One region of the Neobacillus sp. MER 74 genome, then DNA from elsewhere that is predicted to be linked to it. Evidence: a T-box and tRNA genes for the amino acid it is inferred to sense, from the RefSeq annotation. Region 1 holds a T-box; the other regions hold tRNA genes.

Region 1 (2,899 bases):
AGAAAAAAGCTGTCAACCTTAACCGATTGACAGCCCCAGAACCAACAAATGACTACTTTAACCCACTTTCAAGAGTAGCGAGCATTTCTTTTTTCTCTTCTTCGGATGAGTTTTTCCAAATGATTTCAAATAATACGCCGAGACCCGGGAGCATTTTTTCTTCTCCGTTTTGAATCGCATCAACAATCGTATCTTCTAATTGGTCTTGTGTATTCCCAGCAACATTGTGAACAATCGCGTTACGTAAATTTAAATTCATGTATATGCACTCCTTTTTATCCTGTATTACTTTAATATGTTTTCTATTTTTGGTTTTATTATGTATTTTTATTAGGCTATAATATAAAAATCATCGTTATTGTAAAAGGAGAGCGGGTTTTGAAGCATATAGAATCAATCAATAATCCCAAAGTTAAACAATGGAAAAAACTGTTAACAAAAAAAGAACGGGATAGGTCAGGAACATTTTTAGTGGAAGGCTTCCATTTAGTTGAAGAAGCCCTGAAACAAGGGGAACAAATTTTAGAAATCATTGTTTCTGAAAAAGTGGATTTACCTTCAAGATGGGATGCTGGTTCCACGCCAGTTACACAAGTTACGGAAGAGATATCGAATTCCTTAACCGATACGGAAGCACCACAGGGAATTTATGCCGTCTGCCGAATCGCAGCTCCGGAAATACGTAATGCAAAAACCTACCTGTTCATTGACGCGGTTCAGGACCCGGGCAATCTAGGCACTATGATTCGTACCGCTGATGCAGCGGGGATTGACGCTGTTGTGGTGGGACGTGGAAGTGTGGATATTTTCAACTCTAAGGTCCTTAGGTCTGCACAAGGAAGTCATTTTCACCTGCCGATAATTAGAGGGGACCTTCATGAATGGATGGACAAACTGCAGGAAAAAAATATTCCTGTTTACGGTACAGCACTTGAAGGGGCCTCTGCATATACTGATATTTCCACAGGTGATTCGTTTGCCTTGATTGTTGGAAATGAAGGAAATGGTGTGGGTAAAGATATTCTTGCAAGTACAACAGCGAACCTTTATATCCCCATTTACGGGAAGAGTGAGTCATTAAATGTGGCCGTGGCGACAGGGATCCTGCTTTATTATTTGAAAAAATAGGCGTAAACTAGTTTGACCTTGTGTAGAGAATTATTATATAATAATGAACAATATGGAATATTAAATGACGATGACGGAGAAAAGTATCTTATTTAAAGCTATTTAGGGAGAAAGTGCCGTGACTGAAAGCACTTTTATGGCAAGGATAAGAGAAGTTCACCTCCTGAGTTGGCATCGGGACCACGATTAAAAGCAATAGCAGTCCAGCTGCTTCGCTTTCCGTGTAAAGATGCACCGGCATAAGCCGTTATCCGAATGAAGCGAACACAATGTGTTTTACATAACGTGTTTACAAGGGTGGTACCGCGAAACTTTAACCTCGTCCCTTTCCAGGGATGGGGTTTTTTTGTTTTTTCTGGTGCCTGACACCAATTACCGATTACTATGAAGGAGGAATTGACATGCAAGAGCGTTTAAAGGAATTGCAGGAAGAGGCTATTCAAAAAATTGAACAGTCTGGAAGCTTAAAAGAATTAAATGACATCCGTGTTGCCTACTTAGGAAAAAAGGGGCCAATTACGGAAGTGTTGCGTGGCATGGGGAAACTTTCAGCTGAAGAGCGTCCAGTGATGGGGGCATTAGCAAACGAAGTTCGTGAAGCGATTGCCGAAAAAATTGAAGCCAAACAAAAGGGGTTAGAAGAAGCAGCTGTCCTAGAAAAGCTAGCTTCTGAAAGTATCGATGTTACTCTTCCAGGCCGCCCAGTGAAGGTTGGAAATCATCATCCGCTGACTAGAATCATCGAAGAAATTGAAGACTTATTTATCGGAATGGGTTACCAGGTAGCTGAAGGTCCAGAAGTTGAACAGGATTATTATAACTTCGAAGCTCTTAATTTACCGAAAGGCCACCCAGCCCGTGATATGCAGGATTCTTTCTATATTACAGAAGACATTCTTCTTCGTACTCATACCTCTCCGGTTCAAGCCCGGACGATGGAAAAGCACCAAGGCAAAGGTCCAATCAAGATTATTTGTCCAGGTAAAGTGTACCGCCGTGATAATGATGATGCGACACACTCCCACCAATTTATGCAAATCGAAGGTCTTGTTGTCGGTGAAAACATCCGAATGAGCGACCTAAAAGGAACATTAGAAGTGTTTGCGAAGAAAATGTTCGGGGAAGATCGTGAAATCCGTCTACGCCCAAGCTTCTTCCCATTCACAGAACCTTCTGTTGAAATGGACATTTCTTGTAAAATTTGCGGCGGTCATGGCTGCAGCGTTTGTAAGCGCACCGGCTGGATCGAAATTCTTGGTGCTGGTATGGTCCATCCGAACGTTCTAGAGATGGCAGGATACGATTCTAAAAAATACACAGGTTTCGCCTTCGGTATGGGACCTGAGCGAATTGCAATGTTAAAGTACGGTGTCGATGATATCAGACATTTCTATACAAATGATGTTCGTTTCTTAAAACAATTTTCAAAACACGAGTAAGTGGGAAGGCTTCAATCCGTTGAAGTTGAATAAATAAAGGAGGATGACGACATGTTCGTTTCATATAAATGGCTCCAAGATTATATCGATTTAACTGGAGTAACTGCTGCTGAATTAGCAGAAAAAATTACAAAAAGCGGTATTGAGGTTGAGGGAGTCGAAATCCTTAACGATGGTATTAAAGGTGTTGTAGTTGGTCATGTCCTTGAACGTGAGCAGCACCCAAATGCCGATAAATTAAGCAAATGTCTTGTTGATGTAGGCGGTGAACAGCCGGTACAAATCATTTGCGGTGCACCAAATGTAGCACAGGGACAGAAGGTTGCGGTGGC
Region 2 (2,582 bases), on a different contig from region 1:
AACACGGAAGTTAAGCTTCTCAGCGCCGATGGTAGTTGGGACACGCGTCCCTGTGAGAGCAGGACGTTGCCAGGCTAACCCTTTTGGGTTATTTTTTTCGTCAATATTTAATATGGCCCCTTGGTCAAGTGGTTAAGACACCTCCCTTTCACGGAGGTAACACGGGTTCGAATCCCGTAGGGGTCACCAAAGTTTTTTCATGCTAGTGAAAATAACTTTCATTATTTTGGAGGATTAGCTCAGCTGGGAGAGCATCTGCCTTACAAGCAGAGGGTCGGCGGTTCGATCCCGTCATCCTCCACCATATTTATCTTTTATAGATTACGCCGGGGTAGCTCAATTGGTAGAGCACGACCGAATATGCTTCCTGAATGAACTTCAGCATACTGACCGAGCTGCTGCTTGGACAAGCTTTTTGAGGTCAGGATGACGGTAACAATACCAGCGTGTTCAAACTAAATATTTTTTCAAATTTTACGCCGGGGTAGCTCAATTGGTAGAGCAACTGACTTGTAATCAGTAGGTTGGGGGTTCAAGTCCTCTCGCCGGCACCATTTATTTTTTTTGCTTTTTTTGAGCCATTAGCTCAGTTGGTAGAGCATCTGACTTTTAATCAGAGGGTCGAAGGTTCGAGTACTTCATGGCTCACTAGAGTTTTTTGCGAAAGCAAAATAACTATTAATATTGCGGGTGTGGCGGAATTGGCAGACGCACCAGACTTAGGATCTGGCGCCGCAAGGCGTGGGGGTTCGACTCCCTTCACCCGCATCAAAGTTTTTTGCAAGAGCAATATAACTTACAACCTTTGCGGAAGTAGTTCAGTGGTAGAACACCACCTTGCCAAGGTGGGGGTCGCGGGTTCGAATCCCGTCTTCCGCTCCAACTTACGCCGGTGCGGCGGAACTGGCAGACGCACAGGACTTAAAATCCTGCGGTAGGTGACTACCTTACCGGTTCGATTCCGGTCCTCGACACCATTTAAATTAAATCATATGCGCCCTTAGCTCAGCTGGATAGAGTGTTTGACTACGAATCAAAAGGTCGGGAGTTCGAATCTCTCAGGGCGCACTTTAACGGGAAGTAGCTCAGCTTGGTAGAGCACTTGGTTTGGGACCAAGGGGTCGCAGGTTCGAATCCTGTCTTCCCGACCATGCTTCTAATAACAAATGGGGTCTTAGCTCAGCTGGGAGAGCGCCTGCTTTGCACGCAGGAGGTCAGGGGTTCGATCCCCCTAGACTCCACTTATTCGGAGGAATACCCAAGTTTGGCTGAAGGGATCGGTCTTGAAAACCGACAGGCGGGTCATACCGCGCGGGGGTTCGAATCCCTCTTCCTCCTCCATAACTCGTAATCTATTCTTATTGTCGCGGGGTGGAGCACGTTCGAATATGCTTCTTCGAATGATCTACAGCGCAACGATTGAGCCGCTGCTTGAATATGCTTTCTGAAATCAGGGCGGTCAGTATCAAATCGTGGAGCATGCTCCAAATTGAAAACTCTGGTCCGGTAGTTCAGTTGGTTAGAATGCCTGCCTGTCACGCAGGAGGTCGCGGGTTCGAGTCCCGTCCGGACCGTACTTTTATCCCCAGTAGGTAACTACTGTTGATATAGATTTTGTGTGGCTCAGTAGCTCAGTTGGTAGAGCAAAGGACTGAAAATCCTTGTGTCGGCGGTTCGATTCCGTCCTGAGCCACCTTTTTATATGGAGGGGTATAGTTTAAAGGTAGAACGAAGGTCTCCAAAACCTTTGGTGTGGGTTCAATTCCTACTACCCCTGCCAAATGATTCTATAATGGCGGTTGTGGCGAAGTGGTTAACGCATCGGATTGTGGTTCCGACATTCGTGGGTTCGATTCCCATCAGCCGCCCCATATATTTTATAAATATTGGGCTATAGCCAAGCGGTAAGGCATCGCACTTTGACTGCGACATGCGTTGGTTCAAATCCAGCTAGCCCAGCCATACATAAAGGCAGCATAGCCAAGTGGTAAGGCCGAGGTCTGCAAAACCTCTATCCCCGGTTCAAATCCGGGTGTTGCCTCCAATTTAATAAATGCGGGTGTAGTTTAGTGGTAAAACCTCAGCCTTCCAAGCTGATGTTGTGAGTTCGATTCTCATCACCCGCTCCACATAAATATGGGCCTATAGCTCAGCTGGTTAGAGCGCACGCCTGATAAGCGTGAGGTCGATGGTTCGAGTCCATTTAGGCCCATCATATTGTTCCGCAGTAGCTCAGTGGTAGAGCTATCGGCTGTTAACCGATCGGTCGTAGGTTCGAGTCCTACCTGCGGAGCCATAAATGCGCCTTTAGCTCAGCTGGATAGAGCATACGCCTTCTAAGCGTAGGGTCAGAGGTTCGAATCCTCTAAGGCGCGTAAAAAACAAAGTAAAAACGCTTATCTAAGCGTTTCAGACTGTCGACAAATCCGAAGGATTTCGGGTTTTAAATCGACAGTCTTTTTTGTTTGGCTCATTAAACTAGTCTGTTGATTTCCGTTCCAGGAGGCTTCGCTTTCCGCGGGCGGTTCGGGGAGCCTCCTCGGCGCTTTCAGCGCCTGCGGGGTCTCCCCTGTCCCGTACTC
Region 3 (2,899 bases), on a different contig from region 1:
AGCAACCTTCCAATTAGTCAGGTGTCCATAGGACATCTTTTTTCTTTATATAAAAAAACGCAATTCATCGTTCTCTTATGTAACGATAAACTGCGTTAGTTAATATGTATGGAGCGGGTGATGGGAATCGAACCCACTACATCAGCTTGGAAGGCTGAGGTTTTACCAGTAAACTACACCCGCATTTTTAACAGTTGATGAATCATTTATATCAGCAACTGACCCTTATTATATTACACACTATTTTTACTATAGTCAAGGGGAAAATGCAGATTTTGTCGAAAAAGATTACAAAGGGGGGTGCGGATATTCACGTCCCTCACAATGGCCGAAGAACGGACATATCTATTCGTTACCGTTGACTGCATTTTTCTTTAATCAAGGGAACGATTAGGGTCTATAACCTTAATCAAAAAAAGTTGCCCATAATTATATGAGCAACTTTTTTTAAAACCATTTGATACCGGTGATCGGGGTCGAACCGATACTCCTCACGGAACACGATTTTGAGTCGTGCGCGTCTGCCAATTCCGCCACACCGGCGCGTAATAAAATGTTTTGATAAAGCAATGCCGAGGACCGGAATCGAACCGGTACGGTAGTCACCTACCGCAGGATTTTAAGTCCTGTGCGTCTGCCAGTTCCGCCACCCCGGCGAAATCTAATTACCTAGTCTTATATATACTTGGCAAATATTATGGAGGCGGCAACCGGATTCGAACCGGTGGTAAAGGTTTTGCAGACCTCTGCCTTACCACTTGGCTATGCCGCCATAAATATTGGAGCGGAAGACGGGATTCGAACCCGCGACCCCCACCTTGGCAAGGTGGTGTTCTACCACTGAACTACTTCCGCAAATTGGCTGGGCTAGCTGGATTTGAACCAACGCATGTCGCAGTCAAAGTGCGATGCCTTACCGCTTGGCTATAGCCCAATGTTTACTAATTTTGAATTTTAATATAATGGGGCGACTGATGGGAATCGAACCCACGAATGTCGGAACCACAATCCGATGCGTTAACCACTTCGCCACAATCGCCACAGTATAATTGGCAGGGGTAGTAGGAATCGAACCCACACCAAAGGTTTTGGAGACCTTCGTTCTACCTTTAAACTATACCCCTATAAATGGTGGAGGGGGACGGATTCGAACCGCCGAACCCGGAGGGAGCGGATTTACAGTCCGCCGCGTTTAGCCACTTCGCTACCCCTCCACATACTATTCATAACACTCGCATCTAGTGCAAGCAAAAAAACTAAAGGTGGCTCAGGACGGAATCGAACCGCCGACACAAGGATTTTCAGTCCTTTGCTCTACCGACTGAGCTACTGAGCCACAAGTGGCGGTCTGGACGGGACTCGAACCCGCGACCTCCTGCGTGACAGGCAGGCATTCTAACCAACTGAACTACCAGACCAATTGCGGGGACAGGATTTGAACCTGCGACCTTCGGGTTATGAGCCCGACGAGCTACCAGACTGCTCCACCCCGCGACAATTATAATGTAAATATGGTGGAGGATGACGGGATCGAACCGCCGACCCTCTGCTTGTAAGGCAGATGCTCTCCCAGCTGAGCTAATCCTCCAAATTAATGAAAATTATCTTCACTAGCGTAAAAAACTTTGGTGACCCCTACGGGACTCGAACCCGTGTTACCTCCGTGAAAGGGAGGTGTCTTAACCGCTTGACCAAGGGGCCATATCGTTTAAAAAGTTATGGCGGAGAGCAAGGGATTTGAACCCTTGAGACAGGGTTACCCGCCTACACGATTTCCAATCGTGCTCCTTCGGCCACTCGGACAGCTCTCCATATATGGCTCCGCAGGTAGGACTCGAACCTACGACCGATCGGTTAACAGCCGATAGCTCTACCACTGAGCTACTGCGGAATAATATAATTACAGCCTGGCAACGTCCTACTCTCACAGGGACGCGTGTCCCAACTACCATCGGCGCTGAGAAGCTTAACTTCCGTGTTCGGTATGGGAACGGGTGTGACCTTCTCGCCATAATTGCCAGACCATATATTCGACACTATTTTATTATAATGTCTTTTTCATATTTTTCAAGAGGAAAATTTAATTTTTTTCATTCCCTCAAAACTAGATAATGCAGAAGAAGTTTGTAAACTCAGAGTTCACCTTAAAATTGGTTAAGTCCTCGAACGATTAGTATCAGTCAGCTCCACATGTTACCACGCTTCCACCTCTGACCTATCAACCTGATCATCTTTCAGGGTTCTTACTAGCTTGCGCTATGGGAAATCTCATCTTGAGGGGGGCTTCATGCTTAGATGCTTTCAGCACTTATCCCGTCCGCACATAGCTACCCAGCGATGCTCTTGGCAGAACAACTGGTACACCAGCGGTGCGTCCATCCCGGTCCTCTCGTACTAAGGACAGCTCCTCTCAAATTTCCTGCGCCCACGACGGATAGGGACCGAACTGTCTCACGACGTTCTGAACCCAGCTCGCGTACCGCTTTAATGGGCGAACAGCCCAACCCTTGGGACCGACTACAGCCCCAGGATGCGATGAGCCGACATCGAGGTGCCAAACCTCCCCGTCGATGTGGACTCTTGGGGGAGATAAGCCTGTTATCCCCGGGGTAGCTTTTATCCGTTGAGCGATGGCCCTTCCATGCGGAACCACCGGATCACTAAGCCCGACTTTCGTCCCTGCTCGACTTGTAGGTCTCGCAGTCAAGCTCCCTTGTGCCTTTACACTCTGCGAATGATTTCCAACCATTCTGAGGGAACCTTTGGGCGCCTCCGTTACTTTTTAGGAGGCGACCGCCCCAGTCAAACTGCCCACCTGACACTGTCTCCCACCCCGATCAGGGGTGCGGGTTAGAATTTCAATACAGCCAGGGTAGTATCCCACCGACGCCTCCACCGA
Region 4 (2,899 bases), 160 kb from region 1:
AGGACGTTGCCAGGCTGTAAAAATGGAGGATTAGCTCAGCTGGGAGAGCATCTGCCTTACAAGCAGAGGGTCGGCGGTTCGATCCCGTCATCCTCCACCATATTTTCTTTAATACTTTTCCATACTATTTGCCGGGGTAGCTCAATTGGTAGAGCAACTGACTTGTAATCAGTAGGTTGGGGGTTCAAGTCCTCTCGCCGGCACCATTTGTATGAGCCATTAGCTCAGTTGGTAGAGCATCTGACTTTTAATCAGAGGGTCGAAGGTTCGAGTCCTTCATGGCTCACCATTTAAATGAATATGCGGGTGTGGCGGAATTGGCAGACGCACCAGACTTAGGATCTGGCGCCGCAAGGCGTGGGGGTTCGACTCCCTTCACCCGCACCAAGTTTTTTTACGAAGTAAAATAAACAAAGTTGTTTGCAATAGCAAAATAACTTCCCTTGATATGCGGAAGTAGTTCAGTGGTAGAACACCACCTTGCCAAGGTGGGGGTCGCGGGTTCGAATCCCGTCTTCCGCTCTCTACTAATGCCGGGGTGGCGGAACTGGCAGACGCACAGGACTTAAAATCCTGCGGTAGGTGACTACCGTACCGGTTCGATTCCGGTCCTCGGCACCATTTAAGTTAATTAAATTCATATGCGCCCTTAGCTCAGCTGGATAGAGTGTTTGACTACGAATCAAAAGGTCGGGAGTTCGAATCTCTCAGGGCGCACTTTTACGGGAAGTAGCTCAGCTTGGTAGAGCACTTGGTTTGGGACCAAGGGGTCGCAGGTTCGAATCCTGTCTTCCCGACCATGCTTCTTATAATCAATGGGGTCTTAGCTCAGCTGGGAGAGCGCCTGCTTTGCACGCAGGAGGTCAGGGGTTCGATCCCCCTAGACTCCACCAATAATTTTACATGATAGTATGGCGGTGTAGCTCAGCTGGCTAGAGCGTACGGTTCATACCCGTAAGGTCGGGGGTTCGATCCCCTCCGCCGCTACCAAATATTATCTTAACTTGGACCTTTAGCTCAGCTGGTTAGAGCAGACGGCTCATAACCGTCCGGTCGTAGGTTCGAGTCCTACAAGGTCCACCATTAGTTTTATATTTAATTTGGAGGAATACCCAAGTTTGGCTGAAGGGATCGGTCTTGAAAACCGACAGGCGGGTCATACCGCGCGGGGGTTCGAATCCCTCTTCCTCCTCCATAGATATTATAACTTATTTCTATTGTCGCGGGGTGGAGCACGTTCGAATATGCTTCTTCGAATCATCCTCAGCGCAACGATTGAGCTGCTTCTCGAATAAGCTTTCTGAAATCGGGGCGGTTAGAAACAAGATATGGAGCATGCTCCAAAATTAATAATTTCTATTGTCGCGGGGTGGAGCAGTCTGGTAGCTCGTCGGGCTCATAACCCGAAGGTCGCAGGTTCAAATCCTGTCCCCGCAATTGGTCTGGTAGTTCAGTTGGTTAGAATGCCTGCCTGTCACGCAGGAGGTCGCGGGTTCGAGTCCCGTCCAGACCGCCATATGTTGGCTCAGTAGCTCAGTCGGTAGAGCAAAGGACTGAAAATCCTTGTGTCGGCGGTTCGATTCCGTCCTGAGCCACCATTTTTGTTTTAAAACAATATTATTATGGCGATTGTGGCGAAGTGGTTAACGCATCGGATTGTGGTTCCGACATTCGTGGGTTCGATTCCCATCAGTCGCCCCATAATAAATTATTATATGCGGGTGTAGTTTAGTGGTAAAACCTCAGCCTTCCAAGCTGATGTTGTGAGTTCGATTCTCATCACCCGCTCCAATATGGGCCTATAGCTCAGCTGGTTAGAGCGCACGCCTGATAAGCGTGAGGTCGATGGTTCGAGTCCATTTAGGCCCACCATATATTGTTCCGCAGTAGCTCAGTGGTAGAGCTATCGGCTGTTAACCGATCGGTCGTAGGTTCGAGTCCTACCTGCGGAGCCAAACGGGGAAGTACTCAAGTGGCTGAAGAGGCGCCCCTGCTAAGGGTGTAGGTCGGGTAACCGGCGCGAGGGTTCAAATCCCTCCTTCTCCGCCATATCTTATGGCCCCTTGGTCAAGCGGTTAAGACACCTCCCTTTCACGGAGGTAACACGGGTTCGAGTCCCGTAGGGGTCATACGAAAAGACTGATAACAATTAAGTTATCAGTCTTTTTTTTGTGTAAAATTCTTTTAAAAGATAGCTAAACTAATTTAATCTCTAGGCTGCAAGCTTAAAGTGATTGACGACTGTAAGGGTGGACCAAGGCCGCTTTAGGTAGCCAATCAAGTCGATTGACGCCCATATGGAGAAAAGGCCATTTTATGCAGTCTATAATTGTTATTGTCAATTTTAATATGAAAAAAGCAGTAAAATGTTTACCACAATCCAATCATCCTTAAAGAGAACTAGTGGAATAATCTCTCCATATTATATTTTCCCTTTTGAAAATTCTCATCTAATTCTTGTATCTTCTAACCAAATTTACCCAAATACGAGTCCAATATACTAACCTGAAAAAGGATATCTTACTACTCTAAAATTATATCAAAATAATAATTTCGATTCTAATTTCCAAAAAATACGTTGATAACGCTTACATCTATGCGATTTAGACATATTTTGAATTAAAATTAAAATAACTTTTTGTGAAAAAAATTAAAAAAATTTTTATAATATTTTGGCGATTAATGATAGATATATTGTGGAATGATGTCGAAATGTGAGGAATGTTGTGTTTTGATAGGAAAATATATCGATTATTGTCAGAAAAGATAAAAAAGTATTATGAGAAATATTGATTAAATACACTTATAATTGGACTTTGAAATACATATTTTCATTGAGGATGAGGAGAGCCATGACAGTGAATACGTTTTTTCCGACTGACTATCAGTTGCATTTATT

The links. The T-box of region 1 lies ahead of pheS (phenylalanine--tRNA ligase subunit alpha). A T-box ahead of a tRNA ligase gene usually reads a tRNA of that ligase, here a tRNA-Phe.
Region 2: it has a tRNA-Phe gene. The T-box ahead of pheS (phenylalanine--tRNA ligase subunit alpha) is inferred to sense a tRNA for this amino acid. The anticodon was not compared.
Region 3: it has a tRNA-Phe gene. The T-box ahead of pheS (phenylalanine--tRNA ligase subunit alpha) is inferred to sense a tRNA for this amino acid. The anticodon was not compared.
Region 4: it has a tRNA-Phe gene. The T-box ahead of pheS (phenylalanine--tRNA ligase subunit alpha) is inferred to sense a tRNA for this amino acid. The anticodon was not compared.

The regions. Positions count from the first base shown of each region.
Region 1 is NZ_JAMAUV010000008.1:164,145-167,043, forward strand. It holds gene sspI (small acid-soluble spore protein SspI) at 53-259, opposite strand; gene M3610_RS15525 (TrmH family RNA methyltransferase) at 379-1,128, shown strand; T-box leader at 1,190-1,458, shown strand; gene pheS (phenylalanine--tRNA ligase subunit alpha) at 1,530-2,567, shown strand; gene pheT (phenylalanine--tRNA ligase subunit beta) at 2,619-2,899, shown strand, end outside.
Region 2 is NZ_JAMAUV010000051.1:69-2,650, forward strand. It holds rRNA gene rrf (5S ribosomal RNA) at 1-75, shown strand, start outside; tRNA gene M3610_RS27220 (tRNA-Glu) at 115-189, shown strand; tRNA gene M3610_RS27225 (tRNA-Val) at 229-304, shown strand; tRNA gene M3610_RS27230 (tRNA-Thr) at 479-554, shown strand; tRNA gene M3610_RS27235 (tRNA-Lys) at 576-648, shown strand; tRNA gene M3610_RS27240 (tRNA-Leu) at 687-768, shown strand; tRNA gene M3610_RS27245 (tRNA-Gly) at 808-882, shown strand; tRNA gene M3610_RS27250 (tRNA-Leu) at 897-977, shown strand; tRNA gene M3610_RS27255 (tRNA-Arg) at 995-1,068, shown strand; tRNA gene M3610_RS27260 (tRNA-Pro) at 1,075-1,151, shown strand; tRNA gene M3610_RS27265 (tRNA-Ala) at 1,169-1,241, shown strand; tRNA gene M3610_RS27270 (tRNA-Ser) at 1,249-1,341, shown strand; tRNA gene M3610_RS27275 (tRNA-Asp) at 1,501-1,574, shown strand; tRNA gene M3610_RS27280 (tRNA-Phe) at 1,621-1,693, shown strand; tRNA gene M3610_RS27285 (tRNA-Trp) at 1,707-1,780, shown strand; tRNA gene M3610_RS27290 (tRNA-His) at 1,796-1,871, shown strand; tRNA gene M3610_RS27295 (tRNA-Gln) at 1,888-1,962, shown strand; tRNA gene M3610_RS27300 (tRNA-Cys) at 1,971-2,044, shown strand; tRNA gene M3610_RS27305 (tRNA-Gly) at 2,056-2,129, shown strand; tRNA gene M3610_RS27310 (tRNA-Ile) at 2,139-2,212, shown strand; tRNA gene M3610_RS27315 (tRNA-Asn) at 2,222-2,296, shown strand; tRNA gene M3610_RS27320 (tRNA-Arg) at 2,302-2,375, shown strand.
Region 3 is NZ_JAMAUV010000001.1:830,576-833,474, forward strand. It holds gene M3610_RS04090 (B3/B4 domain-containing protein) at 1-31, shown strand, start outside; tRNA gene M3610_RS04095 (tRNA-Gly) at 110-183, opposite strand; tRNA gene M3610_RS04100 (tRNA-Leu) at 462-543, opposite strand; tRNA gene M3610_RS04105 (tRNA-Leu) at 571-656, opposite strand; tRNA gene M3610_RS04110 (tRNA-Cys) at 699-772, opposite strand; tRNA gene M3610_RS04115 (tRNA-Gly) at 781-855, opposite strand; tRNA gene M3610_RS04120 (tRNA-Gln) at 860-934, opposite strand; tRNA gene M3610_RS04125 (tRNA-His) at 964-1,039, opposite strand; tRNA gene M3610_RS04130 (tRNA-Trp) at 1,051-1,124, opposite strand; tRNA gene M3610_RS04135 (tRNA-Tyr) at 1,130-1,214, opposite strand; tRNA gene M3610_RS04140 (tRNA-Phe) at 1,264-1,336, opposite strand; tRNA gene M3610_RS04145 (tRNA-Asp) at 1,342-1,418, opposite strand; tRNA gene M3610_RS04150 (tRNA-Met) at 1,421-1,494, opposite strand; tRNA gene M3610_RS04155 (tRNA-Val) at 1,513-1,588, opposite strand; tRNA gene M3610_RS04160 (tRNA-Glu) at 1,627-1,701, opposite strand; tRNA gene M3610_RS04165 (tRNA-Ser) at 1,720-1,811, opposite strand; tRNA gene M3610_RS04170 (tRNA-Asn) at 1,817-1,891, opposite strand; rRNA gene rrf (5S ribosomal RNA) at 1,906-2,022, opposite strand; partial or broken rRNA gene M3610_RS04180 (23S ribosomal RNA) at 2,151-2,899, opposite strand, start outside.
Region 4 is NZ_JAMAUV010000008.1:108-3,006, forward strand. It holds rRNA gene rrf (5S ribosomal RNA) at 1-15, shown strand, start outside; tRNA gene M3610_RS14625 (tRNA-Val) at 25-100, shown strand; tRNA gene M3610_RS14630 (tRNA-Thr) at 131-206, shown strand; tRNA gene M3610_RS14635 (tRNA-Lys) at 214-289, shown strand; tRNA gene M3610_RS14640 (tRNA-Leu) at 303-387, shown strand; tRNA gene M3610_RS14645 (tRNA-Gly) at 451-522, shown strand; tRNA gene M3610_RS14650 (tRNA-Leu) at 533-621, shown strand; tRNA gene M3610_RS14655 (tRNA-Arg) at 644-717, shown strand; tRNA gene M3610_RS14660 (tRNA-Pro) at 724-800, shown strand; tRNA gene M3610_RS14665 (tRNA-Ala) at 818-893, shown strand; tRNA gene M3610_RS14670 (tRNA-Met) at 914-990, shown strand; tRNA gene M3610_RS14675 (tRNA-Ile) at 1,007-1,083, shown strand; tRNA gene M3610_RS14680 (tRNA-Ser) at 1,103-1,195, shown strand; tRNA gene M3610_RS14685 (tRNA-Met) at 1,364-1,437, shown strand; tRNA gene M3610_RS14690 (tRNA-Asp) at 1,440-1,516, shown strand; tRNA gene M3610_RS14695 (tRNA-Phe) at 1,523-1,598, shown strand; tRNA gene M3610_RS14700 (tRNA-His) at 1,626-1,701, shown strand; tRNA gene M3610_RS14705 (tRNA-Gly) at 1,718-1,791, shown strand; tRNA gene M3610_RS14710 (tRNA-Ile) at 1,796-1,872, shown strand; tRNA gene M3610_RS14715 (tRNA-Asn) at 1,881-1,955, shown strand; tRNA gene M3610_RS14720 (tRNA-Ser) at 1,959-2,049, shown strand; tRNA gene M3610_RS14725 (tRNA-Glu) at 2,058-2,129, shown strand; gene glgB (1,4-alpha-glucan branching protein GlgB) at 2,853-2,899, shown strand, end outside.